3 regions of the Sedimenticola thiotaurini genome follow, and region 1 is predicted to be linked to each of the others. Evidence: predicted binding sites of a transcription regulator. Region 1 holds the regulator's gene; each other region holds the start of a gene.
What was found. The regulator FNR, encoded in region 1, switches genes on or off when oxygen is low (the NO sensors DNR and NnrR bind a similar motif). The targets are predictions, from matches to a motif close to TTGATNTANATCAA.
Positions count from the first base shown of each region.

Region 2: a site for FNR is predicted at 1,468-1,481, ahead of AAY24_RS00725 (hydrogenase small subunit). Genes of this name have one in related genera too.
Region 3: a site for FNR is predicted at 3,420-3,433, ahead of AAY24_RS16360 (cytochrome c oxidase subunit 3 family protein). Genes of this name have one in related genera too.

Region 1 covers NZ_CP011412.1:1,644,124-1,654,454, forward strand. Annotated here, with positions in the region: gene ispD (2-C-methyl-D-erythritol 4-phosphate cytidylyltransferase) at 1-705, opposite strand, end outside; gene ftsB (cell division protein FtsB) at 702-995, opposite strand; gene eno (phosphopyruvate hydratase) at 1,135-2,412, opposite strand; gene kdsA (3-deoxy-8-phosphooctulonate synthase) at 2,673-3,506, opposite strand; gene AAY24_RS07500 (CTP synthase) at 3,503-5,152, opposite strand; gene fnr (fumarate/nitrate reduction transcriptional regulator Fnr) at 5,422-6,180, shown strand; gene dnaQ (DNA polymerase III subunit epsilon) at 6,173-6,928, opposite strand; gene rnhA (ribonuclease HI) at 6,925-7,365, opposite strand; gene AAY24_RS07520 (class I SAM-dependent methyltransferase) at 7,366-8,154, opposite strand; gene AAY24_RS07525 (lytic transglycosylase) at 8,425-10,095, shown strand; gene AAY24_RS19570 (ABC transporter ATP-binding protein) at 10,107-10,331, opposite strand, start outside.
Region 2 covers NZ_CP011412.1:148,580-158,910, reverse strand. Annotated here, with positions in the region: gene hybA (hydrogenase 2 operon protein HybA) at 1-165, opposite strand, end outside; gene AAY24_RS00725 (hydrogenase small subunit) at 175-1,308, opposite strand; gene AAY24_RS00720 (acetyl-CoA hydrolase/transferase family protein) at 1,610-2,887, opposite strand; gene AAY24_RS00715 (hypothetical protein) at 2,993-3,913, shown strand; gene AAY24_RS00710 (serine/threonine-protein kinase) at 3,967-5,256, shown strand; gene AAY24_RS00705 (SDR family NAD(P)-dependent oxidoreductase) at 5,548-6,273, shown strand; gene AAY24_RS00700 (B12-binding domain-containing radical SAM protein) at 6,281-7,792, shown strand; gene prsT (XrtA/PEP-CTERM system TPR-repeat protein PrsT) at 7,997-10,331, shown strand, end outside.
Region 3 covers NZ_CP011412.1:3,542,560-3,552,890, reverse strand. Annotated here, with positions in the region: gene AAY24_RS16380 (ABC transporter permease) at 1-932, shown strand, start outside; gene AAY24_RS16375 (ABC transporter permease) at 935-2,047, shown strand; gene AAY24_RS16370 (LrgB family protein) at 2,087-2,809, opposite strand; gene AAY24_RS16365 (CidA/LrgA family protein) at 2,809-3,168, opposite strand; gene AAY24_RS16360 (cytochrome c oxidase subunit 3 family protein) at 3,468-4,076, shown strand; gene AAY24_RS16355 (cytochrome C oxidase subunit IV family protein) at 4,079-4,357, shown strand; gene AAY24_RS16350 (multidrug effflux MFS transporter) at 4,391-5,632, opposite strand; gene AAY24_RS16345 (efflux RND transporter permease subunit) at 5,776-8,919, opposite strand; gene AAY24_RS16340 (efflux RND transporter periplasmic adaptor subunit) at 8,940-10,133, opposite strand; gene AAY24_RS16335 (MarR family winged helix-turn-helix transcriptional regulator) at 10,279-10,331, shown strand, end outside.

The DNA of each region.
Region 1 (10,331 bases):
GGCCTGCTGATCCAGATAAAAACCGGCCAGAACCAGGTCCTCTGGCCGGGTGATCTTTATATTGTCAGCGTGACCTTCAACCAGCAGCGGCTGTCGGCCGGCCAACTCCATGGCACTGGCCTCGTCGGTCACCAGTCGATTATTGGTGAGCGCCTGCTCTAGCGCCCTTTGCAGTTCGGCACAGCGAAACATCTGTGGCGTAAAGGCGCGCCAGAGCCGATCCCGGGGAACGGTTTCAACTATTGTTGCTGCCTGATCATCAGCCCGCTTAATCGTGTCACTGACCGGCACAGCCAACAGACCGCCCACGGGATGATCCCGGAGATTTTGCATCAGCTTATCCAGATCACTCTGTCTCAGGCAGGGACGTGCTGCATCATGCACCAGCACCCAGTCGTCGGGATCTGCCTCGTCTTGCAGCGCCAGCAGGCCATTCAATACGGAATCAGCCCGCTCCCGACCACCGATCACCTGCTGCACCCGGGGGTGGTTTGCGTAGTCGCTGCCGGCCCACCAGTTATCCGTGCTAGAGATCGCCACAATCACCCGGGTAATGGCGGGATGCTCCACCAGCGTCTGCAAGGTGTGGTCGATCACCAGGCGATTCTGCAGGGTCAGGTACTGCTTAGGTACAGCCCCACCCATACGACGGCCGATCCCCGCCGCCGGTACAACTGCCCAATAGCGCCGGCCTGCCTCACTCACTGGTCGGGTTTCCGGGGCTCGATGATCTGGTAGAATATCTCCCCCTCCCGGACCATACCCAGGTCATTGCGGGCACGCTCCTCGATCGCTTCCAGGCCATTCTTCAGGTCATCCACCTCTGCCTGTAGTGCCTGATTACGTCGCTGCATCTGCAACAGCTGCTCCTTCTGCTGGGCGATATCCTGCTTCAGCCGGTACAGATCAGCCAGACTCCCCTCGCCCACCCAGAGGCGATACTGGAGCACCGCCAACATGGCGACAAGTAGCAGCATCAGAATCCGTATCATCATCTACAGTGACTTCTATCGGGTTACCCGGCAGCAGGGTTCGGGGAAATTCAGCAGGTGGGCGGGATCAGACGGAGCAACCGGTGCCGGTCACCCCGCCTGACACTTCCTCCACCGATTATCCGGTGGAGATCAGGTCCGGTCAGAGGTGCTTGAAGGCCCCTTTACCGGCATAGACCGCTTCGCTGCCGAGCTGATCCTCTATACGCATCAGCTGATTATACTTGGCCACCCGGTCGGTGCGACTCAGGGAGCCGGTTTTGATCTGTCCGGTATCGGCCGCCACCACCAGATCGGCGATGGTGGTGTCCTCCGTCTCGCCGGAACGGTGGGAAACCACCGCGGTATAACCCGCCTTTTTCGCCATACCGATCGCCTCCAGGGTTTCGGTCAGGGTACCGATCTGGTTGAACTTGATCAGAATGGAGTTGGCAATCCCCTCTTCAATGCCCCGGGCCAGAATTTTGGTATTGGTGACAAACAGATCATCACCAACCAGTTGCAGCCGGTTGCCCAGTTTCTCGGTCAGCAGCTTCCAGCCATCCCAGTCGCTCTCATCCATACCGTCCTCGATGGAGATGATGGGATACTGATCCACGATTCCGGTCAGGTAGTCGACAAACTCTGCCGCCTGGAACTGGCGACCTTCGGAGGCGAGATCATAGACCCCATCTTTGTAGAACTCGGAACTGGCCACATCCAGACCCAGGTAGATATCGCTGCCCGCCTTGAAGCCACTCTTCTCGATCGCCTCCAGGATCACTTCGATGGCCGCCACATTGGAGGGCAGATCGGGGGCGAAACCACCCTCATCCCCCACGGCGGTGTTGAGGCCACGGCCTTTCAGCACTGACTTCAGGGCGTGAAACACTTCGGCGCCGTAACGGACCGCTTCCCGGATTGAGCCGGCGCCTACCGGCAAAATCATAAACTCCTGGATATCCACGCTGTTATCAGCATGGGAGCCACCATTGATGATGTTCATCATCGGTACCGGCATCCGGTAGGGACCGTCCGAAAGGGAGCGGTATAGCGGCAGGGCCTTCTCCTGGGCGGCAGCATGGGCGGCAGCCAGAGAGACCGCCAGCAGGGCATTGGCACCCAGCCGGTCCTTGTTCTCGGTACCATCCAGTTCAATGATCTTCCGATCCAGGCCGGCCTGATCCTGTACATCAAATCCCAGCAGCGCCTGCTTCAGCTCACCGGTGATATTTCCGACCGCCTTCAGCACGCCCTTGCCCAGGTAACGCTGTTTATCGCCATCACGCAGTTCCAGCGCCTCGCGGGAGCCGGTGGAAGCACCGGAGGGTGCCACCGCCCGTCCAATAGCGCCATCAGCGGTAATGATATCCGCCTCGACAGTGGGGTTGCCACGGGAGTCCAGGATTTCACGACCTCGAACATCAACAATCTCAGACATTGTCACTCCAATTTGTTGGATTAATTTTAATATTAAAGCGTTAAAGATAGGGTCCAGACCCGACCGAAAACCGGGCCGTTAAATCGTCCACTCACAACAGTGGCGTTGGCCGGGCCGGGCTCCGCGGCAGGCGTCGTGTTCGACTCACCGTCGCGCGCTATCAAGTACCCTCTCCCGATCCCGGTCGCCCGGGACACGGCCTGTTAAAAAGGTCAAAACTGTTAAGGAAACGGACCTCAACAGCCGTCTGGCAGATCGAATTAAAGCGTGTTCTCGATAAACCCGCGCCGCTTGGTGACCTGATCCAACTCCATCAAGGTCTCCAACAAAGCTTCCATCCGGTCCAGCGGCCAGGAGTTTGGGCCGTCACTGAGGGCCTTCTCCGGGTTCGGGTGGGTCTCCATGAACAGCCCCGCGATACCCGCAGCAACGGCGGCACGCGCCAGCACCGGCACGAATTCGCGCTGTCCGCCCGAGGCGTTGCCCTGGCCGCCCGGCAACTGCACGGAATGGGTGGCGTCATACACCACCGGCACCTGACACTCCCGCATCACCGCCAGGGAGCGCATATCGGAGACCAGATTGTTATACCCAAACGAGGCACCCCGTTCGCAAACCATGATCTGCTGATTTCCGGTGGCACGGGCCTTCTCCACCACATGTTTCATATCCCAGGGCGCCAGGAACTGACCTTTTTTCAGATTGACCGGCAATCCCTGACTGGCGACTGACTTGATGAAGTTGGTCTGGCGACAGAGGAAGGCCGGCGTCTGCAGCACATCAACCACCGCAGCCACCTCGTTCAGCGGCGTATCCTCGTGCACATCCGTCAGCAGGGAGACACCGATGTCCCGTTTCACCTTCTCCAGGATCTTCAGGCCCGCCTCCAAGCCGGGGCCCCGGTAGCTCTCACCGGAGGAGCGATTGGCCTTGTCAAAGGATGACTTGTAGATGAAGGGGATACCCAGGCGATCCGTCAGTGCCTTCAACGTGCCGGCGGTATCCATTGCCATCTGCTCGCTTTCCACCACGCAGGGGCCCGCAATCAGAAACAGCGGGTGCTCAAGACCTACCTGGAATTCACCTAATTTCATGCTGGTACACTCTCCCTGCTCATGTCGTATTTATGTTTCCTTGCCGCCTGGATAAAGCCGGTGAACAGCGGATGCCCATCCCGGGGCGTGGAGGTGAACTCCGGATGAAACTGGCAGGCGATAAACCAGGGATGCTCCTTGATCTCGATGATCTCCACCAGTTTTCCATCCATTGATCGACCGGCGATGGTCAGCCCGGCCTTCTCCAGCTTATCCAGGTACTGGTTGTTAAACTCATAACGGTGCCGGTGACGCTCCACAATGGTGTCACTGTCATAGAGCTTGCGGGTCAGCGCATCTTCGCTCAGCCGGCACTCCTGGCCGCCCAGCCGCATGGTGCCACCCAGATCCGAGTCCTCACTACGCACCTCCAGTTCGCCATCCGCATTGAGCCACTCGGTAATCAGGGCGATGACCGGATAGGGGGTCTCGCGGTTGAACTCGGTACTGTGGGCATCCGCCATAGCCGCCACATTACGGGCATATTCGATCACCGCCACCTGCATACCCAGACAGATACCCAGGTAGGGAATACGCTGTTCACGGGCGTAGCGCACGGTCTCTATCTTGCCCTCCACACCCCGTTCGCCGAAACCACCGGGCACCAGAATGGCGTCCACCCCGGCCAGGCAGCCAGTGCCCTCTTTCTCCACCTGCTCGGAGTCGATGTATTTGATGTTGATCCTGGTATGGGTGTGGATACCGGCGTGAATCAGCGCCTCGGAGAGGGATTTGTAGGCCTCGGTCAGATTCATGTATTTGCCGACCATAGCCACCGTGACGCTGCCGTCGGTATTCTCCAGGCCGTCAATCACCGCACGCCACTCCGACAGATCCGCTGCCGGCACATTGAGGCCGAACTGGCGTACCACCAGCTCATCCATCTTCTGCTCGTGCAGTAACAGGGGAATGCGGTAGATATTGTCCGCATCCACCCCGGTAATCACCGCCTCTTCAGGCACGTTGGTGAACAGGGCGATTTTCTTGCGCTCCGCATCCGGCAGCGCGCTCTCACAACGGCACAGCAGTACATCCGGCTGAATACCGATGGAGCGCAGCTCCTTGACCGAGTGTTGGGTCGGTTTGGTCTTGATCTCACCCGAGGTCGGAATATAGGGAACCAGAGTCAGGTGCAGGAACAGGGCGTTCTGCTTGCCCAGTTCCACCCCCATCTGACGGATGGCTTCCAGAAAAGGCAGGGATTCGATATCACCCACCGTGCCGCCGATCTCCACCAGGGCGATGTCCGCGTCGCCGGCCCCCAACCGGATACTGTCTTTCATTTCGTTGGTGATATGGGGGATCACCTGCACCGTGCCGCCGAGATAATCGCCGCGTCGCTCCTTGCGAATGACACTTTCGTATATCTGGCCGGTGGTGAAGTTATTGTTACGGCCCATGGTGGCGCGAATAAAACGCTCGTAATGGCCCAGATCGAGGTCAGTTTCCGCACCATCCTCCGTGACAAACACCTCCCCATGCTGGAAAGGACTCATGGTGCCCGGATCCACATTGATGTAGGGATCCAGCTTGATCATGGTTACTTTGAGGCCACGCGCTTCGAGCAATGCGGCCAGTGAAGCGGAGGCAATACCCTTGCCCAGCGAGGAAACAACGCCGCCCGTGATAAATACGAATTTGGTCATAGACTCTGTGTCTGCAGGTGGAGGAAAGAAAAAGTTCAGGACGGGGCTTAATGGTACGCGAAAGCGACTATAGCCTCAATCAAAAGGCTGGCGAATTATTGTTAACGATGACTACCCCACAAACTGGCCGGTTTAGTGCCCGGCACGTCCTTGCGGGCCATCCGGGCGAAAATCCGCAAGGTTTTGGTGCAGTCCGGGGAAATGTTACTTGATCCAGAGCAAAGCAATCTGCAAAATAGCCGCTACTAACGGCGATGCAGGTTCATGACGTGAGCGGACATAAGGTCATCTCTTTCGATAATATCAAGGTTGCCTGCAGGAACTGTAGTCTGACCTCACTGTGCCTCCCCATGGGTCTCACTCCGGAAGACGTGGATCAGCTCGATGCCATCGTCAAGCGCAGCCGACCGCTGCACCGTGGCGATCACCTTTTTCAACAGGGTGACGACTTCCAGTGCATCTACGTGGTCAAAACCGGTACTGTGAAGAGCTTCGATCCCGGTGAGGATGGCAGCGAGCAGGTTCTGGGTTTCCACCTGCCGGGAGAGATGATCGGGCTGGACGCAATTGAGAGCGGCTATCACAACTGCTCCGCCAAGATTCTGGAGACCACCGCGGTCTGCGAGATCCCGTTCGAGCGACTGGAGGAACTCAGCAGTACCATACCCAGTCTGCAACACCAGATGTACCGCCTGATGAGCCGGGAAATCGGCCAGGATGAGAACATGCTGACCCTGCTGGGTAAACGCAATGCGGAAGAGCGGCTGGCATCGTTCCTGCTGAGCCTGTCCGAGCGCTTCCAGCGGCGCGGTTTTTCTCCCTCTGATTTCTACCTCAGTATGTCACGGCATGAGATCGGCAACTATCTCGGCCTGGCTGTCGAAACCGTGAGCCGGCTGTTTACCCGCTTCCAGGACGAGGGGCTGCTCAAGGTGGAGCGGAAACATATCCAACTGCTTGATATCCCACGCTTACAGCAGATCCTGCGTGGTGATCAGGGTAATATCCGGGAACGGCAGTTCACTTAATCTCCCCCCCTGGGGTGCCGGCCACCCCGGCCTGATCCAGTTGCCGCCACAGACAACCACCACCGGCGCCTTTTTCAATCAGATCGAGCCGCTGCTGATGGGCACTAAGCTCATCGGCACTGGCCCGCACCACCTTTAAGCGGGGCCGGGCCGGATCCAGGCGCTGAATCGGCTCCCCAAAGGATTCCCCATCACTGCCACTGGCATCCAGGGAGAGGGCGCTCTGACCGCCGGTCATCATCAGGTATACGTCAGCCAGAATCTCCGCATCAAGCAGCGCACCGTGCAGCTCCCGATGGCTGTTATTGATGTCATAGCGCTTGCACAGGGCATCCAGACTGTTGCGCTGCCCCGGATGCATCTTCTTTGCCATCACCAGGGTATCCACCACGGTGCAGAAGCTTTCCAGGGGTGGATGATCCGCCGCCAACAGCTTCAGCTCGTGATTCAGGAAGCCCATATCAAACGGCGCGTTGTGGATGATCAGCTCCGCCCCGTCCACATAGGCAATAAAATCATCCACCAGGTCGGCAAAACGGGGTTTGTCGGCAAGAAACTCATTGGTGATGCCGTGCACTTCGATGGCGGCCTGATCAATCTCCCGGTCAGGCTGCAGATATTGGTGGAAGTTATTACCGGTCAAGCGTCGGTCAACCATCTCCACGCAGCCGATCTCGATAATCCGGTGCCCCTGGCTCGGCTCCAGACCGGTGGTTTCTGTATCCAGCACGATCTGCCGTGTACTCATGATGTCAACTCCTCTACACCTCTGTTGGCGAGCTGATCCGCCAGTTCATTTTCCGGATGGCCGCTATGCCCCTTGACCCAGGCCCAGTGCACGTCATGGGTGGTGACCAACTGATCCAGTTGCAGCCAGAGATCACTGTTCTTGACCGGTTTCCTGGCGGCGGTTTTCCAACCATTCCGCTTCCAGTTGGCAATCCAGCTGGTAATGCCGTTCTGCACATACTTGGAGTCGGTGGTCACCCGCACGCTGGTCGGGCGTGTCAGCGCCTCCAGGGCCCGGATCACGGCGGTCAGCTCCATCCGGTTATTGGTGGTTTCCGCTTCACCACCATACAGATGACGCTCCTTCCCCTTGAAGCGCAACACCGCGCCCCACCCCCCTGGACCGGGATTCCCCTTACAGGCACCATCTGTATAAATCTCTACTCTATCAACCACTTAATCTCTACTCCAGGGAGGTCTGATATGATTTGCCGTGGGCTCCACCACGCCGCCCCTGATCGGTCGGGGGCGCAACTTCCAGGCCGGCTTGATGGGCGTCAGCCGGGACACCCGCTTAACCGCCAGTATCAGGTAGACACCAGACAGCGGCGACCAGAAGCGTCCGCCCAACTGTTCCAGAAATTCCAGACGCTGCAGCATACGGGGATGGCTCAACGGCGGACGGAACATCGCGCCCTGCTCCGCCTTGATCTGAAATCCAAGCAACGATAACCAGTCATGCACCCGCCAGGAGGAGATAAAGTGCCCGATCCAGGGAACCCGCTTGCTGCGTAACCGTAACAGCCGCCACAACCCCCACAGGCTCCAGGGGTTAAAACCGACAATAATGACATGCCCTTCGGGAATCAGCACCCGCTCCACTTCACGTAACAACTGGTGTGGATTTCTGGAAAAATCCAGCGTATGGGGCAGCAACACCGTATCGATGCTGTCGGAAGCGACCGGCAGATACTGCGGATCCCCCACTACGCATCGACTATCGAACGCATCATCCGCTTTCGGCACTAATATGACCTGAGACTTGATTCGACTCATTCCGAGCGGATCCAGCTGAACCCCCAGACAATCGATCTGCAACAGGTAGTAACCGAAACATTCGGCCAGCAGCCCCTCCAGTACGGCCTGTTCCAGGGCCAGCAACTCCTTGCCTGGCGTGGTGTTGAACCAGGTCCGAAGCGCATCTGTAGCGGGTGGGACAGTGATCCGATTAAATACTCTTTTCATCAGCAGGTGCGTTAGTGTGCGATGAACCGAACTGTACCCCATTCCGGCCGGAGATTCCCCCCTGGATCCCGGGCACTATACGCTTTTCTGCCGACCCGCCGTTGAACCGGCTGTCCGCTCCATCACCCGGATCGACAAGGTGCGATCCATAAAAGTGACACCGACCCCGCTTCGTTGCCGTTAACATGACCTGATTCCTGGAAAAAAACGGGTGATTTGCGTATGATCCCGACACATTTCAACGAATGCCAGACAGCCGCGGATAGTTTCATGTCGACGAGATTTCTGACTCTGCCTCTCCTGACCGCCTTGGCTCTGAGCGGCTGCAATACCCTCGGCCACAAAGCCGAACTAAATACGGACGACACAGAACTTCATTCCGTGACCGCCCGGACTGACACCGCATTGGCAGCCGAGCAGCGCCTGCATGAGGCGTTGGTTTCCGCTCCTCAGGTGGTCCCTCTTCCGGACTCTTCCGAATCCGGTGAAAGTGAGCAGCAGGCGGCAGATAGCTCGCCGGACAACCTGATGGATCGGCTGCGCGCCGGTTTCAGGCTGGAGATCCCCGATAACCCCCGTATCGACCAGCAGATCCGCTGGTTCACCGCCAACAGCGACTACCTGGACCGGGTGCAGAACCGCGCGGCTCCGTATCTCCATTTTATCGTGGAAGAGGCTGAACGCAGAGGCATTCCCAGTGAACTCGCCCTGCTACCGATCGTGGAGAGCGGTTTCCAACCATTCGCCTACTCCCATGGTCGCGCCGCCGGTCTGTGGCAGTTTATCCCCTCAACCGGCAAACATTTCGGCCTGCAACAGAACTGGTGGTACGACGGTCGACGGGACGTGGTAGCGGCCACACGGGCAGCGTTTAAATACCTGGGCAGTCTGGCGGAACGATTTGATGGGGACTGGGAACTGGCGCTGGCCAGCTACAATGCGGGGGCCGGCACGGTGCAGCGGGCCATCAAGCGTAACCAGCAACAGGGCAAACCGACCGATTTCTGGTCCCTCAAGCTGCCCGACGAGACCATGCGCTACGTACCGAAACTGTTCGCGGTAGCCAAGGTGATGGCGGATCCGGAACAGTATGGCGTCACCCTGGTCGAGATCCCCAACGAACCCTATTTTGACAGTATTGATATCGACTCCCAGCTCGATCTCGCCCTGGCGGCCGACATGGCTGGCATCTCCATTGAAGAGCTCTACAAACTCAATCCCGGTTTCAATCGCTGGGCAACAGCACCGAACGGACCGCACCGCCTGAGCATTCCAGTGGAAAAGGTGGAGCAGTTCAACAAGGCCCTGGCCGAACTCGATCCGCAGAAACGGCTGCACTGGACCCGCTACAAGATCCATCCAGGCGACAATCTGGGCAGCATTGCCAGGAAATACAAAACCACCGTGGCACTGTTGCGACAGGTAAACAAGCTGAAGGGCAATAATATCCGCGCCGGCAAACATCTGTTAATACCGGTCGCGGCCAAAAGTCTGGATCAGTACACCCATACGGCGGACGCCCGCCTGGCGAAAACCCAAAACCGGCAGCATAAAGGGAAACGGGTGACCCACAAGGTAGTCCCGGGCGACACCCTTTGGGATATCGCCAGACGCTATCGGGTCAACCATCGGGCACTGGCCCGCTGGAACGGCATGTCCCCCCGGGATACACTGCGGCCCGGCCAGCAGCTGGTCATCTGGCAACAGACCAACAAGGGACAACAGAATGCAGCCCAGCTGGTACCGACCCTGTCCCCACCAGTCAATACCCGCAGCAGTCTGCGCTATCGGGTACGCAAGGGAGATTCACTGGCGCTGATTGCACAGCGATTCAATGTGTCTGTTTCCGACCTGAGAAAGTGGAACACCCTGGATGATCGCTACCTGCAGCCCGGCCAACGATTACAGCTGTTTGTGGACGTTACCGAACAGACCCTGTAGATCCCCTGGAGTTACTGCTCCTGCTCCACCTTGAAGCAGCTCACCTGACGACCATCAACCAGCCGCTTCAGTTCCGGGTACGCCTCCCGGCAGCGGGGCATCGCCACCGGACAGCGCGGATGGAAATAGCAACCCGGTGGCGGATTGGCAGGGGACGGCATATCCCCTTCCAAGCGGATCACCTGCCGTTTCGACTCGGGATCGGCCACCGGTACTGCCGAAAGGAGCGCCTGGGT
Region 2 (10,331 bases), 1.5 Mb from region 1:
GCAGGCCCGCACACAGGCCTTGCAGCCGACACAGAGGGTCGCGTCATAGAGTATGCCAACGGCATTCTCCAGCGGTTCTTTATTCGGTCGGGCCTCGACACTGCCAGCACCGCAGAGCGCTGCGGCACCACCCGCAGCAGCTTTGATAAAATCTCTACGTTTCATCACGCCCCCCTAGGACTGGCTGTCGTCGCCATCGGCCTGCTCGCTGCTGCCCAGTTTCCTGGCTGCCATAGCAGTTGCCCCGACCACGGCACCGATCACGCCACCCACCAGGGCGGCAGCAGCCGGAGTGGCATTTCTGGCACCCGGGCGATCATTGACATAGGGGAAGGCATTCGGCGGCGTATGGGTCTTCACATCAGCCAACTGGTGGATCCCCTTGGTAAAGCCCACACCCTGCTCGGTACAACCGAAGCAGGGGTGACCCACACCCACTGGCCAGGCACCGCCACCCACATCGCCGAACTCCACAGCCGGGCAGTTGGCATAGGTCTCGGGGCCTTTGCACCCGAGCTTGTACAGGCAGTACCCCTTGCGGTGTCCCTCATCACCAAACTCCAGTGCAAAACGACCGGCGTCGAAATGTGGGCGCCGCTCGCAGTTCTCGTGAATCAGCCGACCATAGGCGAACTTGGGCCGATTCAGATGGTCCAGCGCCGGCAGCTTGCCGAAAGTAACGAAGTGCAGCACGGTGGAGAGGAAGTTATAGGGGTTGGGCGGACAACCGGGGATAGTCACCACGGTCTTGTCTGTAAGTATATCCGGTGCCCCCTTGGCCTCGGTGGGATTGATGCCGCTGGAGGGGATACCACCCCAGGACGCACAGGAGCCGATAGCGACAATGGCGGCCGCGCCATCAGCAGCCTCCTTCACATGATCCAGCATGGTCTTGCCACCGATCTTGCAGTAGATGCCACCATCTTTCACCGGCGTGGCACCCTCAATCACCAGCAGATACTTGCCCTTGTTGGCCTCCATCGAAGCCTGCTTGGCTGCCTCCACCTGGTGCCCGGCGGCGGCCGCCAGGGTCTCATGGTAATCCAGTGAGATCAGATCCAGGATCAGGCTCTCCAGGGTGGGATGCTCAGAGCGCAGCAGGGACTCGGTACAGCCCGTACACTCCTGACCATGTAGCCAGATTACCGGCGGTCGTGCCTGGGGGGTGGCCACCGCCTCGGCCATCGCCATGGCATCACTGGTTGTCAGCCCCATGGTCGCCGCCACACCGGTACAGAACTTCATAAAGTCCCGACGTGACACACCCAGTCTCTTTTCGAGTAGCTCAAATTTGCGCTCTTCGTTCATTAACCCCTGCCTCAGTTATCAGTGCTGGAAGGTGACTAACTCTGTAGCCGGTACTCCCGCCAGCTTCAGGTTTCTTATTTCAGGAGGCAGTACAATTTCCATGCCATGAAAGTGGTATGGAAAAGTTTCAATCGGGCACTCAACTGCTTAGCGCATTGTCTGACATATATCAGATGGAAAAATTGGAAGGTTCTATTTCACTTTTATTAACTTATCGTTAAGTTTCTTTTCATGTCGATCTCCTTTCTCTAAAGTCCTACTATTCCCTAACCAGGGACTGGAAACAGACATTGCACTCCTGTCAACCCCGTGCCGCCCGCAGCCCATGCCACTCCCGAGCAAGCATTTCCCGGTCATCCGGGTGAGCAATGGCGATCAGCGCTTCGGCCCGCTCATTCAGGGTACGTCCATAGAGATTCGCCACACCGTGCTCCGTAACTACGTAGTGGACATGGGAGCGGGTGGTGACGATACCGCCACCCGGCTTGATGGTGGAGACGATACGGGACAGCCCAGTTTTAGTTCGACTGGGCAGAGCGATTATCGGTTTACCTCCGGGCGACAGGGACGCGCCCCGGATGAAATCCATCTGCCCGCCCACCCCGGAGATGATGCGATGGCCGATGGAGTCCGCACACACCTGACCGGTCAGATCCACTTCAATTGCCGAATTGATGGCTGTGACGCGGGGATTTTTGGCAATCTCATGGGGCGCGTTAACCCAGTCGATGCGGGCCTGGATGACGGACGGATTGTCATCAATAAATTCATAGACCCGCTTTGAACCCATGACAAAACCTGACACCGTCTTGCCCCGATGGCTCTTCTTGCGCGAATTATCCACCGCGCCATTCTCGATCAGATCCAGCAGACCATCCGACCACATCTCGGTATGTATCCCCAGATGGCGATGCCCGTGCAGGGCGGCCAGCACCGCGTCGGGTATGGCGCCAATACCCATCTGCAGAGTCGCGCCATCTTCGATCAGCGTGGCCGCATGACGCCCGATGGCCTGTTCCACGTCACCCAGCACCGCCCGGGGCACCGCCGGGATGGGGTCATCCACCTCAATGGCATGATCGATCTGGGAGATATGCACAAAGCCATCCCCGTGTACCCGGGGCATTTGGGGATTGATCTGGGCAATCACAGTACGGGCCGCGTATACCGCCTCCAGCGCCACATCGACGCTGCAGCCCAGGGTACAGAATCCGTGGGCATCCGGTGGCGAGAGATGCACCAGCGCCACATCGATAGGACGTTGACCGGAACGAAACAGCGCCGGAATTTCCGACAACAGACACGGTAGATAGTCAACCCGATCGCCATCGTAGAAAGCCCGCATGTTACCGCCGACGAACAGGTTGGCGACACGAAAACTGTCCGCATAATCGGCCCGGGCGTAAGCCGGATCGCCAAAAGTATGCAGATGCATGATCTCCACATTCCGGAGCCGTTCGGCATGGGAAACCAGCCCTTCGATCAACCGTGTCGGCGTCGCAGCTGCCCCGTGCACGAACACCCGCTGTCCCGATTCCACTGCGGCAAGTGCCTGATGTGCATTTTTATGCTGTTTCATCTCAATTACCTGATTCCCTGCATCGATTTTTAAGCGTAAAATTTACCCTTACGGCCTGTGGAGAAAACGATTCTACTTCCGGTTGGCGGCCGATTAGGTTGAACAATGTCAGACGTAAGAATGAGTAACAATCCTGAGAATGGTACCCGTCGTATTATTGCGGACAAAGAGTGCGTCTTCTACGACGGTTACTGGATCCGCTACTATCCCACCCCGGAAAATACCCTCGCCAATCGGAAAAAACTGATTGACGACCTGACCCGGCGCGCTTTCCACCATACCGAGAGCGGGATCAACACACCGGGCGAACGGCTCGAAGAGGCGCGCGAAGCCTATGAGCAGCAGCAGGATCCGGCCCGCAAGCGGGTGAACGGCGCCATGCTGGCCGGCGCCCTGTTCAATCGGGCCTCGGATATCTTTAACGCCATCGTTGACCTGGAGGCCAAGGGGGTCAAGGTCAATCCCGACAATGAACTGATGATCCGTTGTGGGGACTGCTTCAAGGAAGCGCTGGAACTGGGCAAACTGGTGAAGCACTACAGCGGTCACGAGGGTATTGATGAACTCTGGGGCGAACCGTTCAAGGCCTTCTCCCACCCCCTTGACCAGCTCTTCGAGTCGCGTTATCGAAAAATCGCCCAGTCGATGAAGGATATCGATCGCATCACCACCCATATGGTGGAGACCTTCACCGACGACGAGATATTCGGCCCGGCGGTCCCCTTCATTCGCAACTACAGTCGGGCAGCCAAGCAGCAGATAGAACTGATCAAGCAGGACAAGGCCCTGTTCAGTGTCTGGCCGGAATTTGTTGCCTCGCGGGAGCAGGTGGAAGAGTTTGTCAGCGACTTGCCGATGCGGGCCAGCAAGGAAAGACAACGACATATTGACCAAGGCGTGAAACTGATCACCGCCGGGACTCAACTTATCACTTATCTTTCAGGGGCCAGGGTACCCATGCCCAAGAGCACCGGAGCGTTTCTGGAGCAGTGCCAGTACTTTGAACTGACCTGGTCAGATAAATAAACCAACCGCCTGGGACTCGCAATCTTGTGAATACACCACCGGAGATACCGGTCATGGACGATTTAACGCGCACCACGATTGGTAAGTTCCAGATCCGCAAACTGCTGGGGAAAGGGGCAACCGCCTCGGTCTATCTGGCCCAGGATCCCTTCTCAAATCAGGAAGTGGCGATCAAGATCGCCCATCAGAATATCTTCAATGACCCGACCAACGGCGCCCGCTTCAAAAAGATGTTTATCAATGAAGCGAGTCTGGCGGGCAAGCTACGCCATCCTTATATCGTCTCGGTGTTCGACGCCGGGACCGAAAAGGATATGCACTATATCGTCATGGAGTATATCGAGGGCCACACCCTCAAGCAGTACACCAAACCGGAGAATCTGCTTCCCCTGGACGATGTGGTGGAGATCATTTTCAAGTGCTGTAACGCCCTGGAGTATGCCTTTGTCCACGGGCTGATTCACCGGGACATCAAGCCCGCCAATCTGCTGACCAGCGGCGGCACCGACATCAAGCTGACCGACTTCGGAACCGCCCTGCTGGCCGATTCTGAACTGACCCAAGTGGTGGACGCGGTGGGTACGCCCAGCTATATGTCCCCCGAACAGATCATGGGCCATGAACTGAGCCAACAGGCGGATATCTACTCCCTCGGCGTGGTCATGTACCAGCTGCTGAGCGGCAGGTTACCGTTTACTGCTGAAAACCAGTATGACCTGATACAGAAGATCTCCAACAGCCCGCCAACGCCACTGCAGGAAGTGCGGGGGGGCATTCCGGCGGGAATCCTGCGGATCGTTGAGCGCTGCCTCTGCAAACGGGCGGAGGATCGCTACAGCAGCTGGGCGGATCTGGCCTGCGATCTGGCCACGGTGCATGAGCAGTTGGAACCGGCGACCAATACCGTCGTGTCGGACACCCGGAAATTCAACATCCTGAAAACCCTGCACTTCTTCAACCATTTTACTGACGTGGAGCTCTGGGAAGTTCTGCGTATCAGCAAATGGCGGCGGTTTCAGGCCAACAGAACCCTGATTGACGAAGGCAAGATCGGCGGATCCATCTTCATACTCGCCTCCGGCAACGCCAGGATTATGAAAAATGATGCCTTTCTGGGGCTGATCGAGACGGGTCACTGCTTCGGCGAGATGGCCTATATTCACGGCAGGAAAAAACCCCGCAGCGCCAGTGTGGTGAGCAATCTGCCGGTGACGGTGATCAAGATCCGCACCGAGTCACTGCAACAGGCATCCACCCAGCTGCAGACCAAGTTTGACAAGGTGTTGATGCGCACCCTGGCTGATCGCCTGGAAAAAACCTCCGTGATGGCCTCGGCACTATAAGGAGAAAGCCATTGAACAGCCCGACCTTGCTGTCCATTGCCCACCGGATCACCCCAAAATTCCCAGGCATCTGACGCCTACCAACGCTTTCTGTATGACGGCTGCATCACACCACGGCCATCATCCCGCCAGAATGGAAAAGCCTGGCGGAAAAGGCAACTTCACAGGCGGAAGGGATGAATGTCATACTCCCCGCAGTATCTTACTGTCGGCGTGGTGAAGCAGGTTCCATTCTCCACCGCTCCACGCGGCACTCAATGTTAAAACACTAACCGGATATGGATTAAACAGATGAGCAGAACAGTATTGATCACAGGTAACAGCAGCGGACTGGGCCATGGCCTCACCGAGGTCTATCTGGAGAAGGACTGGGAGGTGTACGGCCTAAGCCGGCGTGGCGTCTCCGATCTGACCAACATCAAACTGAAGGATATGCGCTGCGATCTGACCGATTTCGACATGGTGCCAAAGATCCTGGAGAAGCTGCTGATGGGCATCAGTCACCTGGATGTGGTGATCCTCAATGCCGGCATCTTGGGCAAAGTGCAGGATATGGTGGATACCAGCCTGGAGGACATCCAGCGGGTGATGGACGCCAATGTCTGGTCCAACAAGGTACTGCTGGACTGGCTGCTGAGATCGGGTATCCGCATCGACCAGATCGTGCTGATCTCCTCCGGGGCCGCCATCAACGGCAATCGGGGCTGGGGCGCCTACGCCCTCTCCAAGGCGACCCTGAACATGCTGACCCAGCTCTATGCCCATGAATTTCCCCACACCCATCTCACTGCACTGGCGCCGGGCCTGGTGGATACCGCCATGCAGGATGTGTTGTGTGACCCGTCCCAGGTGGATGAGGAGCAGTTCCCCTCGGTCGGCAAACTGCGCGCCGCCCGGAACACCCCGGCGATGCCCGATCCCTACCAGGCGGGAAAACTGATCGCCGATACCATCCCGGGGCTTAAGGAACTGCCCAGCGGCAGCTTTGCGGACATCCGCACGCTGAACCAGCACTGACCCATCGATGCCGGAGATCATCCTAACCACCCTGAACGCCAAGCATATACACGCTTCGCTGGGGCTGCGTTACCTGTATGCCAACCTGGGTGAACTGCAGCCCCGGGCAGTGATCCGGGAGTTCACCATCGATCCCTGGCCAATCGATGTGGCGGAACAGTTGCTGGCGGATCAACCGCGCATCATCGGCCTCGGGGTCTATATCTGGAATGCGGAGCGCTGCCGGCAGCTGGTGGCCCTGCTGAAACAGGTCAGTCCGGAGACTATCGTCGTGTTGGGTGGACCGGAGGTGAGCCACGAGTGGCAGGATCAGGAGATCGTGGCGCTGGCGGATTACCTGATTACCGGCCAGGGAGACCTCGCCTTTGCCCAACTCTGCCAACAGCTGTTACAGGGTGAACGGCCGATCCAGAAAGTGACCGAAGCGCCGCCACCGCCGCTGGACCAGTTGCAACTGCCCTACGCCTGGTACACCGACCAGGACATTGCCCAGCGGCTGATCTATGTGGAGGCCTCCCGCGGCTGTCCGTTCAAGTGTGAATTCTGCCTCTCGGCCCTGGACCGAACCGCCGTGCCGTTTGAGCGGGAGCGTTTCATGGCGGCCCTGGAGCAGCTCTATCAACGTGGCGTCAGGCACTTCAAGTTTGTCGATCGCACCTTCAATCTCAACCCGGCCCAGAGCGTTGCGCTGCTGGAGTTTTTCCTGGCCCGTCTGGACGAGCAGCTGTTCCTCCATTTTGAGGTGATACCGGATCACCTGCCGGAACGGCTGAAGGCGGTCCTGCAGCGCTTTCCGGCCGGCACCCTGCAACTGGAGATCGGCATCCAGAGTTTCAATCCCGAGGTGCAGCGGATTATCAGCCGCAAGCAGGACAACACCAGGAGCCGGGCCAATCTGCAGTGGCTGCGCAACGAGACCCGGGCCCACCTCCATGCTGATCTGATCATCGGCCTGCCCGGTGAAGACATGACCAGCTTCGCCGACAGTTTCAATCAGCTGGCCGCCCTCGCTCCCCATGAAATCCAGGTGGGCGTACTGAAACGGCTTAAAGGCTCTCCCATTATCCGCCACAGCGAACCGTTCCGTATGCGTTACAACCCGGCCGCCCCGTACAACGTATTGAGCACAGACCGGATCAATTTTCCCACTATGCAGCGGCTCAACCGGTTTGCCCGTTACTGGGAGATGATTGCCAACTCCGGCCGCTTCCAACAGAGCCTGCCGCTGGTATTGGCAGATCAACCCTTTGAGCGCTTTATGCAACTGAGTGACTGGCTGTTCGCCACCACCGGCCAGGTTCACCGGATTGCCCTGAAGCGGCTGTTCCAACTGATATATGACGGTCTCACCGGGCCACTCGGCCTGTCTCCGGGGAGTGTTGTCCCGGCGCTCGAGGCCGATTTCAATTGCTCAGGCATCAAGGGACGGCCGGGTTTCCTGCGCGATCAGGGCGGAACGGAGAGCAGCGCGGCAGCACCGACCAGTCGCCTTGCCAGTCGTCAGGCAAGACATCGCTAGAAACCGCCATGGGCCATGCAGACTGTTGCTTCCGACACCTCCTTACCCGGCAGTATGGACACTGCCAATCCGTGTATAATGGCAGCGTCAGTAGCTTCGCCGATATTTACCAGTCGATGGCAGGTCCCCGCTCAGACAGCACACATCCCCGGATCCGATAACCGCAAAATTGATCGGCACAGACAAAAAAAGGAATGTCGACCCATGAAATCATTACGTAACCTTACTGCCTGCGCACTGCTGCTCAGTACCTCACTACTCAACGCAGCGGACACCGATAGCTATATCCAGGATGCGAAAGCGTACCTGGAGAAGGGCGAAGCAAAATCCGCCGTTATCCAGTTGAAAAATGCCCTGCAGGAGAACCCCACCAACATCGAGGCCCGCCTGATGCTGGGGGAGATCTACCTGAAGGCCGGTGATGGCGCTTCCGCTGAAAAGGAGTTCAGCCGGGCAAAAGATCTGAACGCCGCCAGCAGTTACTGGGAGATGAATCTGGCCAGGGCCTACCTGATGCAGCGTAAATATCAGGAGATACTCGACCTGATCCAGACCGGAGATGACGCGCCGTCAGAAGAGCAGGTGAAAAGATGGCTGATCCGCGGCGATGCCCACTTCGGTCTGCGCCAGTACCAGGATGCCCGTGACGCGTACGGTAAGGCCGGCAGTCTCGATCCGGAGTCCCAGGCATCCATGCTCGGCCTGATCCTGACCAACATTTCTGACAACCGCCGCAACGAAGCAACGGAGGGCCTGGAGAAACTGATCAGCGCCTATCCCGACAACAGCACCGCCCTGGAGGTACGGGGCGAACTCAAGTTGCAGGAAGGAGAGCAGGAATCGGCACTCGCCGACTTCAACCGGGCTATCGAACTGCAACCGAACAGTGTCAGGGCCCTGCTTGGCCGGGCACAGATCAACCTGGCCCAGGGGGAGCTGGAAAAAGTCAGAACGGATGTAGCGACCCTGGAAACCTTGGTGCCGGGCCATCCGAAACTGCTGCAGATCTCCGGTACCGTCGCACTGCTGGACAAGGATCTGGACAAAGCCGATACCTTGCTACAGAGCGCCCTGAACGCCGATCCGAACAACCTGGTGATCCAGAATCTGCTGGGCTCGGTGAACTACTACAAGGGCAACCTGGAGTCCGCCCATGACTACCTCTCCCAGGTACTGAAGCGAGCACCGAACCTGTTGCCAACCGTCCGCCTGATGGCCTCGATACTGCACAAGCTGAAACAGTTTGATGACGTGGTAAAACTGCTGGAGCCGGCCCTCGAACAGCATCCTGGCGACGCCCAACTGATGGCCATGCTGGGAACCGCCTATATGCAGACCGGCCGTTTCGAAGAGGGCTCAAACCTGATGAGTCAGGCGATCGAAATCTCCCCCGATCTGGCCGCCTACCGTACCCAGTTAGCGCTCGGGCTGATGGCCCAGGGCAAGAACAGTGAGGCCATCAGCCAGCTTGAAAATACCATTGGCATGGACCAGGACTTCGTCCAGGCAGACGTGCTGCTGGTACTCTCCCACCTGAGAGAAAAGGATTACGCCAAGGCACTGGAGGCGAGCCAGGCACTGGAAAAGAGATTGCCGGACAATCCGGTCGGCTATAATCTGACAGGCATGTCCTACCTGATGTCTGGCGACCTGGAACAGGCGGAACAACGTTTCAAAAAGGCCCTGGAGATTGATCCCAAGTTCGTCACTGCAGAAGCCAATCTGGCACGCCTGGCACTGCAGAAGGAGGATACGGCACTGGCCGAATCCCATTACAAAAATGTCCTGAAAAAATCCCCCAAAAATGCCACCGCCCTGATGGGACTGGCGGACCTGGCCAGGCGCCAGGGCGACAGCAACCGGATGCATGAACTGCTGGAGCAGGCCTATCACGGCGAACCGAAAACGGCCCGTCCCGGCATGATTTCCGCCATGGCCTACCTGGATGAGGAGCAGCCGCTCAAGGCCCTGCGCATGACCAGCCAGCTCTCTGCCGACTTCCCGGACAATCCAGCCGTGCTGACTCTGCATGGCAAAGCCCAGTTCGCCGCCGGTGACCCAATCAACGCGGTCAACACGTTCAGGCAGGTGACAGCCCGGCAAAAAAGTGCGGAATCCCTGCGCCTGCTGGCGAATGCCCAACAGGCGGCCGATCAGCCGGACGCGGCCCGAAAGAGCTATCAGCAGGCGTTACAGGAGCAACCGGGATTCATTCCCGCTCTCATGGGTCTGTTCGGACTGGAGTTGAGCGCCGGCAACCATGAACAGGCCCTGACCCAGGCCAGGCTAATCCAGCAGGCGCTGCCAGACAAAGCACCTGGCTATGAATTTGAAGGCACGGTCTACGCAGTACAGGGCGACACGGAAAAATCGATTCCCCTGCTTGAGAAGGCCCACCAGATACAGCCCAGTCAACGGCTGACGAATATGCTGGCACGCCAGTATGTACAGGCCGGTGATGCCGGACGTGGTCTGAACCTGTTAAGGACATGGATAGAAAAGCACCCGGATGACCTGCAGACACAGATCAGTCTTGGCA
Region 3 (10,331 bases), 1.9 Mb from region 1:
GCCAGTCACTGGCGGGTGCCTTCGACCGTTCCGAGTTTTTCAATCCCCGGCGCTTCGACACCATCCAGGCGGCGGAACAGGCACTCAACCAGCGCCTGATCGACGGCATCGTCTGGCTGCGCAACGATTTTTCCAGCCGCCTGCTATCCGGTGACGAGGCCCCCATCGGGGTCATTATCAACGGTGTGGACTCCAACCAGGCCAATATCACCCAGGGTTACATCCAGGGAACCTGGCTGGCCTGGCTGGACCACTACGCGGAGAGTCGCGGCCAAGCCCTGCCCATGCCGGTGAGCCTGGAACAGCGGGTCTGGTTCAACGCCGCCCTCTCCAGCCGCTGGTTCCTGGTGCCGGGACTGATCGCCATCACCATGACCCTGATCGGCTCCCTGCTCACCGCCATGGTGGTGGCACGGGAGTGGGAACGGGGCACCATGGAGGCGTTGATGGTGACGCCGCTGCACCGGATCGAAGTACTGGCGGGCAAGCTGATCCCCTACTTTGTGCTGGGCATGGGTGGCATGCTGTTCAGTGTCGCCCTGGCGGTGTGGCAGTTCGATGTGCCGCTGCGCGGCTCTTTCTGGCTGTTGATGGTGAGTTCGGCCCTGTTCATGCTGGTGGCACTGGCCATCGGCCTGCTCATCTCCATCGTGGCCAAAAACCAGTTTGTGGCGGGGCAGATGGCCATCATCATCACCTTTCTGCCGGCCTTCATCCTGTCCGGCTTCCTGTTCGACATCAACTCCATGCCCGGCTGGGTGCAGTTCATCACCCACCTGGTACCGGCGCGCTATTTCGTCGCCATCCTACAGACCCTGTTTCTGGCCGGCGATGTCTGGCCGGTGGTGCTGGGCAACATGGGGGCGCTGTTGATCATGCTGCTGCTGTTTTTCACCCTGGTGTGGCGCAAGTTCCACAAGCGCCTGGAGTAGCCATGTATTTCAGAGTGATCATCGCCCTGGCTATCAAGGAGTTTCTGGCCCTGCTGCGGGACAAGCGCAGCCGCTTCGTGATCATCGGCCCGCCCATTATTCAGCTAATGGTGTTCGGTTTTGCCGCCACCTATGACCTGAACAATGTGCCGGTGGCGATCTATAACGAAGATCACGGCGGCGCGGCACGGGAGCTGGTCAGCCGCATCGAGGGCTCGCCCCATTTTCAGGTGGTCGCCCATGTTGAACGGGACAGTGAAGTGGCCCCATTGATCGACAACCGGGAGGTGCTGCTGGTGCTGCACATCGGCCAGCGCTTCAGCGCCGAACTGCTGCAGGGTGACGGCGCACTGTTGCAGGCGATACTGGATGGCCGCAACTCCAACACCGCCATGGTGGCTATGAACTACCTGCGCAGCATACTGCTGGAGTACAACAGCGACTGGTTGGAATCCCAGGGCAGCCAGGGTCCCCAGGTCACCCTGCAGACCCGTGCCTGGTACAACGAGAACCTGCAATCCCGCTGGTTTATCGTGCCCGGCATCGTGGGTCTGCTGACCCTGGTGGTGACCCTGCTGGTGACCGCCCTGTCGGTGGCCCGGGAACGGGAGGCGGGCACTTTTGACCAGCTGCTGGTGACGCCCCTGCGGCCACTGGATATTCTGATCGGCAAGGCCATTCCCGGCATCGTGATCGGCCTGCTGGAGGCGAGCCTGATTATCGCCCTGATGGTGCTGCTGTTCGAAATCCCCCTGCGCGGCAGCCTGGGGGCGCTCTACCTGGGCATCGGGCTGTTCCTGCTCTCCGCCGTGGGTGTGGGACTGATGATCTCCGCCATCGCCGTGACCCAGCAGCAGGCGGTACTGGGGGCCTTTCTGTTCCTGGTGCCGGCGGTGATCCTGTCCGGCTTCTCCACCCCGATTGCCAATATGCCGGAGCCGATCCAGTGGCTCACCTATCTCGATCCGCTACGCTATTTCCTGGTGATCGTGCGCAGCGTCACCCTGGAGGGCAACGGCTATGATCTGCTGGTTCATCAATACTGGCCGATGGCCATTATCGGCCTGGTGACCCTGGCGATGGCCGGTTGGCTTTTCCGCCACCGCCTGTATTGACGCCACGGCGGACGCCGGCTACCCGACGCACAGGCCCGCTTAAAAACCGAACAGCGACAGCAGCCAGGGGATCAGCAGGGGACCGGCAAACGCCATCAGCGCCATACCCAGGCCGGAAAACGCCCCCATCTCTGACGACACCTGAAACGCCCGGGCGGTGCCGATACCGTGGGCGTTCAGTCCCATGGCGACACCTTTCACGCTGTCATCCCGGATATGCAGCAATTCAAACAGTTTGGTACCCATCACCGCCCCCACGATACCGGTGGATATCACCAGCACCGCGGTCAATGAGGGCAGGCCGCCCAACTGCTCGGAGACTCCCATGGCAATCGGTGTGGTAATGGACTTGGGGGCCAACGACAGCAGGGTCTCCTGGCTGGCCCCCAGGAGCCAGGCCACAGCAACCGATGAGAGCGCGCCGGTGGCCACGCCGATAAACACGCTGATGGCCAGGGGTATCCAGATCGCCTTCAGTTTCTCAATCTGCTGAACCAGGGGAATGGCAAACGCCACGGTTGCCGGCCCCAGCAGAAAGTGGACGAACTGGGCGCCGTCAAAATAGGTTTCAAACGGGGTATTGCTCAGATACAGGTAGCCGATGATAAACAGGATGGCAATGGCAACCGGGTTGGCCAGGGGATTGGTACCGGACAGTACATAGAGCCTGATCCCGATCAGATAGGCGATCAGGGTCACCGTCAGTCCCAGCAGGGGCGAAGTGGAGAGATATACCCAGATCTGGGCCAGATCGGCATCCATCACCCGTCTCCTTTCTGCAGCAGCTGTATAACCTTCTGCATCACCAACGCGGTGACAGCCATGCTGACCACGGTGCTCACAAACAGGGTGGTCACAATCGCCACCCATTCACTGCCGATGCGCTGCAGGTGGGTAATGACCCCCACCCCGGCGGGAATAAACAGCAACGACAGATGGGCCAGCAGATTACTCGAGGTAAAACGGAGGAACTCCGGTACACGCCCCATCAGCAACAGGGAGAGAAACAGAAAGATCATACCCAGCACCGGGCCGGGTATGCTCAGACCCAGGAGCATACCGACAACCGTACCGAGCAACTGATAGAACAGCAGCACGGCCATACCGTTAATAAAATTCAAATCAACCACCCCAAAACCGGCTCGTCGAGCACCCTGCCGACACTGCCATCCTGATCATTTATCAACCCGGTACATTAGATCAACTCCGCTCCCATGTCTGTAGCGGAGCGTCGTGTCAAACCACTTAAAGACAGTCGAACTACCCTGCTGTTATGGTCGGCGCCATGATCAACAGCCACACCGACCCGCACAACTCCGGTCACGGGGTCGACTCGCGGCGCCTGCAACGCGCCGGCGGAGAAACGGGCAGTTTGACCTTGATCATATATTTCCAGCCACCCTTGTAAATAATGGGCGCCATGAACAGCCCCTGTACCGAGCCACAGATCGTCACCACGGAAGCGGAGATCGAGCGCCGACGTATCCCCGGAAACAGTGGAATCTGGGTCGGGATCTTTTGCGTCCTGGTGGAATTCCTGATGCTGTTCATCGTCTACTTCGTGGCCAAGGTACATCACCCGCAGGCGTTCGAGAGCGGACCGGACAAACTCCTCACCCTGGCCGGTGTGACCATCACCCTGTTGCTGCTCACCAGTGGCTACAGCATGGTCAAGGCGGTGGAATCGATACGACGCAACGACGCCACCCGGGCATTCCGCTGGGTGGTGCTGGCACTCCTGCTCGGCTGCGGCTATCCGCTGGTCAAATTTTTCGAGATCCGCTGGAATGTGGCCCACGGCGTGGATGGCCAGACCGGCATCTTCTACACCGTCTACTACTACCTGACCCTCAACCACCTGGTACACGTGTTCTGGGGCCTGCTGGGCCTGGCCTGGGTGGCATTCCGCACCAACCGCGGCGCCTACTCCTCCGGCGAATACAGCGGCCTGGAAGCGGCCGCAGTCTATTGGCACACCACGGATGTGATCTGGCTGGTGATCTTTCCCTTTTTCTACATTCTGAGGTGAACATGGGGCGCGCGGAAAAAATCTGGCTGCTGTTGATCGCCCTGACCATCGCCGGCGCCTGGTTCGCCGAGACCGGCCACGCCGGCTGGCCCCTGACCCTGCTGGTGGCCGGATTCATCGCCTTCAAAGGGCGCATGGTGATCGACTACTACATGGAGATGAGAGACGCCAACCCCCGTATACGCCATGTGCTGTACGCCTTTAACACCGTCATCCCCCTGCTGGTGATTCTCAGCCACGGCTGGGGTGATCTGTTGCGGCGTCTGACCACCCTCGATTGACTGCATCAGAACTACCGGCCCGCAACTGCCCGGTTAACCGGCTACGGCACCCGCCACCTGGACCGGCGGGATCGCCTGGCCAATCAGATTGGCCACCAGTGTGGAGCCAAGCATCACGCTGACCGTCGGCAACAGGCCGTGCCCCGGGAACAGGTTCGGCAGCGACCCCAGCACCCCGCCCAGGGAGAACATCAGGGTGGTAAACACCGCCGACGCACTACCGCCCCCACGGGGAAAATAGCTCATGAAGATGGTCATACCCGACGGGTTGGTCAGGCCGATACTGCCGACCCCCAGCATGATCAGCGGCACCACTACGTAGAGCCGGTCCAGGCCCAGCAGGACAACCAGAAACAGGCTACCGATAGCCAGCAGCTGGAGCAGGATGCCGCTGCGGAACAGAGTCTGGGGATTGATCCGGCCCAACAGCCGGGCGCTGGCCAGGTTGCCGCTGGCGAGCACCACGATATTGGCGCCGAACAGCAGCGGAAACAGTGTTTCGCCGGTCTGGAAGTGCTCCAGGTAGATGGCCGCCGACTGGGTGACGAAGATCATCATCACACCACCACTGAACGCCATGGCGATGGGGAAACGGATCGCAATACGCCGGCCATTGATGCGATACCGGATCACCGCCCCGTACTGGCGGAATACCCGGCTCAGGGAGATGCTCCGCTTCGGGTTCGGATGGGTTTCCGGGACAAACAGCAGCAGGCTCAGGCAGAGCGCCAGTGCGTAGACCGCAAACAGCCAGAAGATCGCATGCCAGCCGAAGTGCAGCAGATAGGTGCCGGCGGCCGGCCCTGCCAGCGGCGCGATCATCACCACCATCATCACCAGGGCGAAACGTTTACCCGCTTCGATGGGGGAGTAGATATCCCGCACCAGGGCCATGGCCAGAACCGTCGCACTACCACCACCCAGGGCCTGCAGAAAACGCCACACCAGGGTCTGCTCCACGGTACCGGCGAACACAATGCCCAGGGTTGCCGCCAGGTATAGCAGCAACCCGGTGACACCGATCGTCTTGCGGCCCACCTGATCGGAGATCGGTCCACCGAAAAACTGGCCGATGGCATAACCGAGCAGATAGGTGCTGACCGTGGCGCTGACCGACGCCACATCAACGGAAAAGTAGTCGGCAATGGTCGGCAGCGCCGGCAGATAGAGATCCATGGTCAACGGCCCCATTGCCGCCAGGGCTCCCACAAATAGCAAAAAGAGCGCCGGGACCTTCAGGCCACTGGCATCCCCCGTAACCGGGCTGGTGTTCATCTGTTCCCCCGAGAACCCCGTCGTCGGCCAGCAGCTCCTGGACCGGTCGACGCGACGGGACATAAAAGGACAGGGAGAGAGTCCCTACTCCCCGATGTATCGATTAACAGGACCGGCGGATCGGTGCGATCCGCCGGCCGGCTTCAGCTCTCCTGATTGACCGGTGCCCCATCCGGCGTCTCACTGCTGACCGGCGGACGCACGAACCAGCTGCGGATCATTACGAAAAACAGGGGCACGAAGAAAATGCCGAGCAGGGTTGCCGCCAGCATACCCCCGAGCACACCGGTACCGATGGCGTTCTGGCTGCCGGAACCGGCACCGTTGGCGATTGCCAGCGGCAGTACGCCAAAACCGAACGCCAACGAGGTCATGATGATCGGGCGCAGACGCTGTCGGGCCGCGGTCATGGCGGCCTCTGCCAGATCCATGCCCTGCTCCTGCAGAGACTTGGCGAACTCCACGATCAGGATGGCATTCTTGGCCGCCAGTCCGATGGTGGTCAGCAGACCAATCTGGAAATAGATGTCATTGGGCAGACCGCGCATAGTGGTGGCCAGCACTGCCCCCAGTACGCCCAACGGTACCACCAGGATGACCGAAAAGGGTATGGACCAGCTCTCATAGAGTGCGGCCAGTGCCAGGAAAACCACCAGGATGGAGAGTGCAAACAGCGCCGGAGCCTGAGAGCCGGCCAGTCGCTCCTCGAAGGAGAGACCGCTCCAACTGAAGCTGATCCCTTCCGGCAGCTTGGCAATCAACGCTTCGATGGCATCCATCGCCTCGCCGGAGCTGACCCCCGGTGCCGCGGCGCCGTTGATCTGCAACGCGGACAAGCCGTTGTAGCGCTCCAGCCGGGGCGAGCCGTACTCCCAGCGGGTATCGGCGAAAGCGGAGAACGGCACCATCTCCCCCGCCCCGTTGCGCACCCACCAGTCGTTCAGATGCTCCGGCAGCATGCGGTAGGGGGCATCGGCCTGCATATAGACCTTTTTCACCCGGCCCTGGTGCACAAAATCATCCACGTAGGCACTACCCCAGGCACTGGACAAACCGTTGTTGATATCCGCCACCGACAGTCCGTAGGCACCGGCCCGGGCGTGATCCACATCCACCTGCAACTGGGGCATATCATCCAGACCGTTGGGGCGCACCCCAACCAGACGGGGATCTTTGGCTGCCATGCCCAGCAGCTGGTTGCGGGCCTGCATCAGCTTATCGTGACCCAGGTTGGCCTGATCCTGCAGATAGAGATCAAATCCGCTGGCGTTGCCCAGCTCCATTACCGCCGGTGGCGGGAAGGCAAACACCCGGGCATCCCGAATCTTGCCGAAAGCCTGCATCGCCCGGCCCACCACCGCATTGATGCTCAGCTCCGGACTCTGGCGCTCATCCCAATCCTTCAGGCGCACAAAGGCGATGCCCATGTTCTGACCGCTACCGGCAAAGCTGAACCCGGCAACCGCCATCATCTGCTTTACCGCCGGATCGTTCAGGTAGTGCTGTTCAACCTGCTCGATCACCTTCAGGGTCCGTTCCTGGGTGGCACCGGCCGGCAGGACGATCTGGTTAAACAGGATGCCCTGGTCCTCGTCGGGCAGAAAAGCTGTCGGCGTACGCATAAACAGTACCGCCATACCCGTCACCAGCAGAGCGTAGACAAACAGCGAGCGCCGATTCCGCTTCAGCATACCGCCCACCAGGGCCAGATAACCCCGATTGGCCCGGTCAAAGCCACGATTGAACCAGCCGAAAAAACCGCCCCGTGCAGCATGGGCCTGGTGACTGATCGGTTTCAGCATGGTGGCACAGAGCGCCGGGGTAAACACGATCGCCACCACCACCGACAGCAGCATGGCGGATACGATGGTGATGGAGAACTGCCGGTAGATCACCCCGGTGGAACCGGCGAAAAACGCCATCGGAACAAACACCGCCGCCAGTACCAGGGCGATACCGATCAGGGCACCGGTGATCTGCCCCATGGACTTGCGGGTTGCTGCATAGGGGGAGCTGCCGTCCTCGCGCATCACCCGCTCCACATTCTCCACCACCACGATGGCGTCATCCACCAGCAGACCAATGGCCAGCACCATGGCGAACATGGTGAGCGTGTTGATCGAATAACCGAATGCGGCCAGCACACCGAAGGTGCCCAGCAACACCACCGGCACCGCCAGGGTGGGAATCAGCGTGGCGCGGAAATTCTGCAAAAACAGATACATGACCAGGAACACCAGCACCACGGCTTCGATCAGGGTCTTGACCACCTCTTCAATAGAGATACGCACGAATGGGGTGGTGTCATAGGGATAGATCACCTCCATGTCATCCGGAAAGAATTGCGCCAGTTCATTAACCTTGGCGCGCACCGCATCGGCGGTCTCCAGGGCGTTGGCCCCGGTAGCCAGACGTATCGCCATGGCGGCGGCCTGCTGGCCGTTGAAGCGGGCCAGCTTGCCATAGCTGGCGTCACCCAGGGTCACCCGGGCCACATCCCGCAGGTAGACCCGCGCACCATCCTCACTGGTAACCAGCAGAATATTCTCGAACTCCTCCGGCGTATTGAGACGACTCTGTACGGTCACGGTGGCATTGAGCTGCTGGCCGGAGACCGCCGGTGTAGCGCCGAGCTGACCGGCCGAGACCTGGGCATTCTGGGCCTGGATAGCGCTCGCCACATCAGCCGGCGTCAGGTTGTACTGATGCAGCTTGTCCGGATTAAGCCAGATGCGCATGGCGTATTGCGAGCTGAACACCGTCACTTCACCAACACCCTGCACGCGACTCACCGGATCCTGCATCCGGCTGGCCAGGTAGTCGCCAAGTGCCCCGCCGCTATGGCTGCCACTGGGTGATACCAGGCCCACAATCATCAGGAAGTTGCGCACCGACTTGGCCACCCGCATACCCTGCTGCTGCACCTCGGTAGGCAGTTGTGGAGTGGCCAGTTGCAGTTTGTTCTGCACCTGCACCTGGGCCACATCGGGATCGGTGCCGTTTTCAAACGTCAGGGTGACGCTGCCACTGCCGGTCGCCTCGCTGGTGGAGGAGATGTAAAGCAGCCCGTCCAGGCCGGTCATCTGTTGTTCGATAACCTGGACCACGGTGTCCTGCACCGCCTGTGCAGAGGCACCGGGATAGGTTGCGCTGATCCGGATCTGAGGTGACGCAATAGAGGGATACTGGGCCACCGGTAGTGTCAGGATGGAGATGGTCCCCGCCAGCATGATAATGATGGCGATCACCCAGGCGAAAATCGGTCGATCGATAAAGAAACGGGCCATGGTTCGTGATCCTTGCCGGACTAGTTGGGCGTACTGACGCCGGAACCCGGCGTGGTTTCAGCCGTGAGCGGTGTGGCGCGCGCCGTATCACCCGGCTGTATTTTTTGCAGACCATCAACAATGAGCCGCTCGCCCACAGTCAGGCCCTCCTCCACCAGCCACTGATTACCCACCGCGCGGGACACCGTCAGTGACCGCTTTTCCACCTGGTCATCCCCATTCAGTACCAGGGCGGTGGTGCGGCCGGCCGCGTCACGGCTGACCGCCTGTTGCGGTACCAGGATGGCCCCTTCCCTGACCCCATTCTGAACCTGCGCCCGCACATACATTCCAGGCAACAGCTGTTGATCCGGATTGGGGAACAGGGCCCGCAGGGTGACAGAACCGGTGCTCTCATCCACACTCACTTCTGAGAACTCCAGTTTGCCCGGGTGCGGATATCGACTGCCGTCTTCCAGAATCAGTTCAACCGGAGCGGAAAAACCCTCCGGTCGCTGCAACTCCCCCTCCCCCAGTGCCTTTTTCAGCCGCAGCAGTTCGGCACTGGACTGGGTCACATCCACATAGATGGGATCGAGCTGACGAATAGTGGCCAGTGCCGTGGTCTGGTTGCCGGTCACCAGCGCACCCTGGGTAACAGCTGATCGACCGATACGACCATCGATAGGGGCGCTGACCTGGGTATAATCCAGGTCGATTCGGGCCGCCTGCAATGCGGCCTCATCCATCGCCACCGTTGCCTGGGCCTGTTGCAGGGCCGCCCTGGCCTCATCATAAGCCTCCTGACTCACCGCCTTGGTCTTGAGCAGGTTGGCATAACGCTTCACCTTGAGGCGCGCCGTGGTCAATGCCGCCTGATCCCGCGCCAGGGTCGACTTGGCACTGTCATAGGCGGCCTGGTAACGGGCCGGATCGATCCGGTAGAGCGTCTGCCCCGCCTTTACTTCACCGCCTTCCTGGAAGGTACGCTCCACAATAATGCCGGTCACCTGCGGTCGCACTTCAGCGATCCGGTAGGCGGTGGTACGACCCGCCAGTTCCGTATTCAATACCAGGGATTGCTGCCTGACCTCCTGCACACCAACCACCGGTACGGGAGCTGCCGGAGCTACCGCACTTTCCGATGAAGTGGAGTCTGAGCCATTGCAGCCGCTGGCCAGCAGGGCCAACAGCAGAATAAGAATACCGCCCCGGTAACGTGACAGCACGGGCATTGTAATTGATGAAAGCTTGACGTACATGCGCAGTCCTTGACTATCTATCTTTCTTGAAAGATAAATATACAGGCCAATTATCTTTCTTGCAAGATAATATTTTAAGCGCTATTATCACAAAACCACTGCAAGACTGGGGAAAGAGATGGATGGAAGCTATACATCGGAGCAGATCATTGGATTCATGCGGGAGAACTG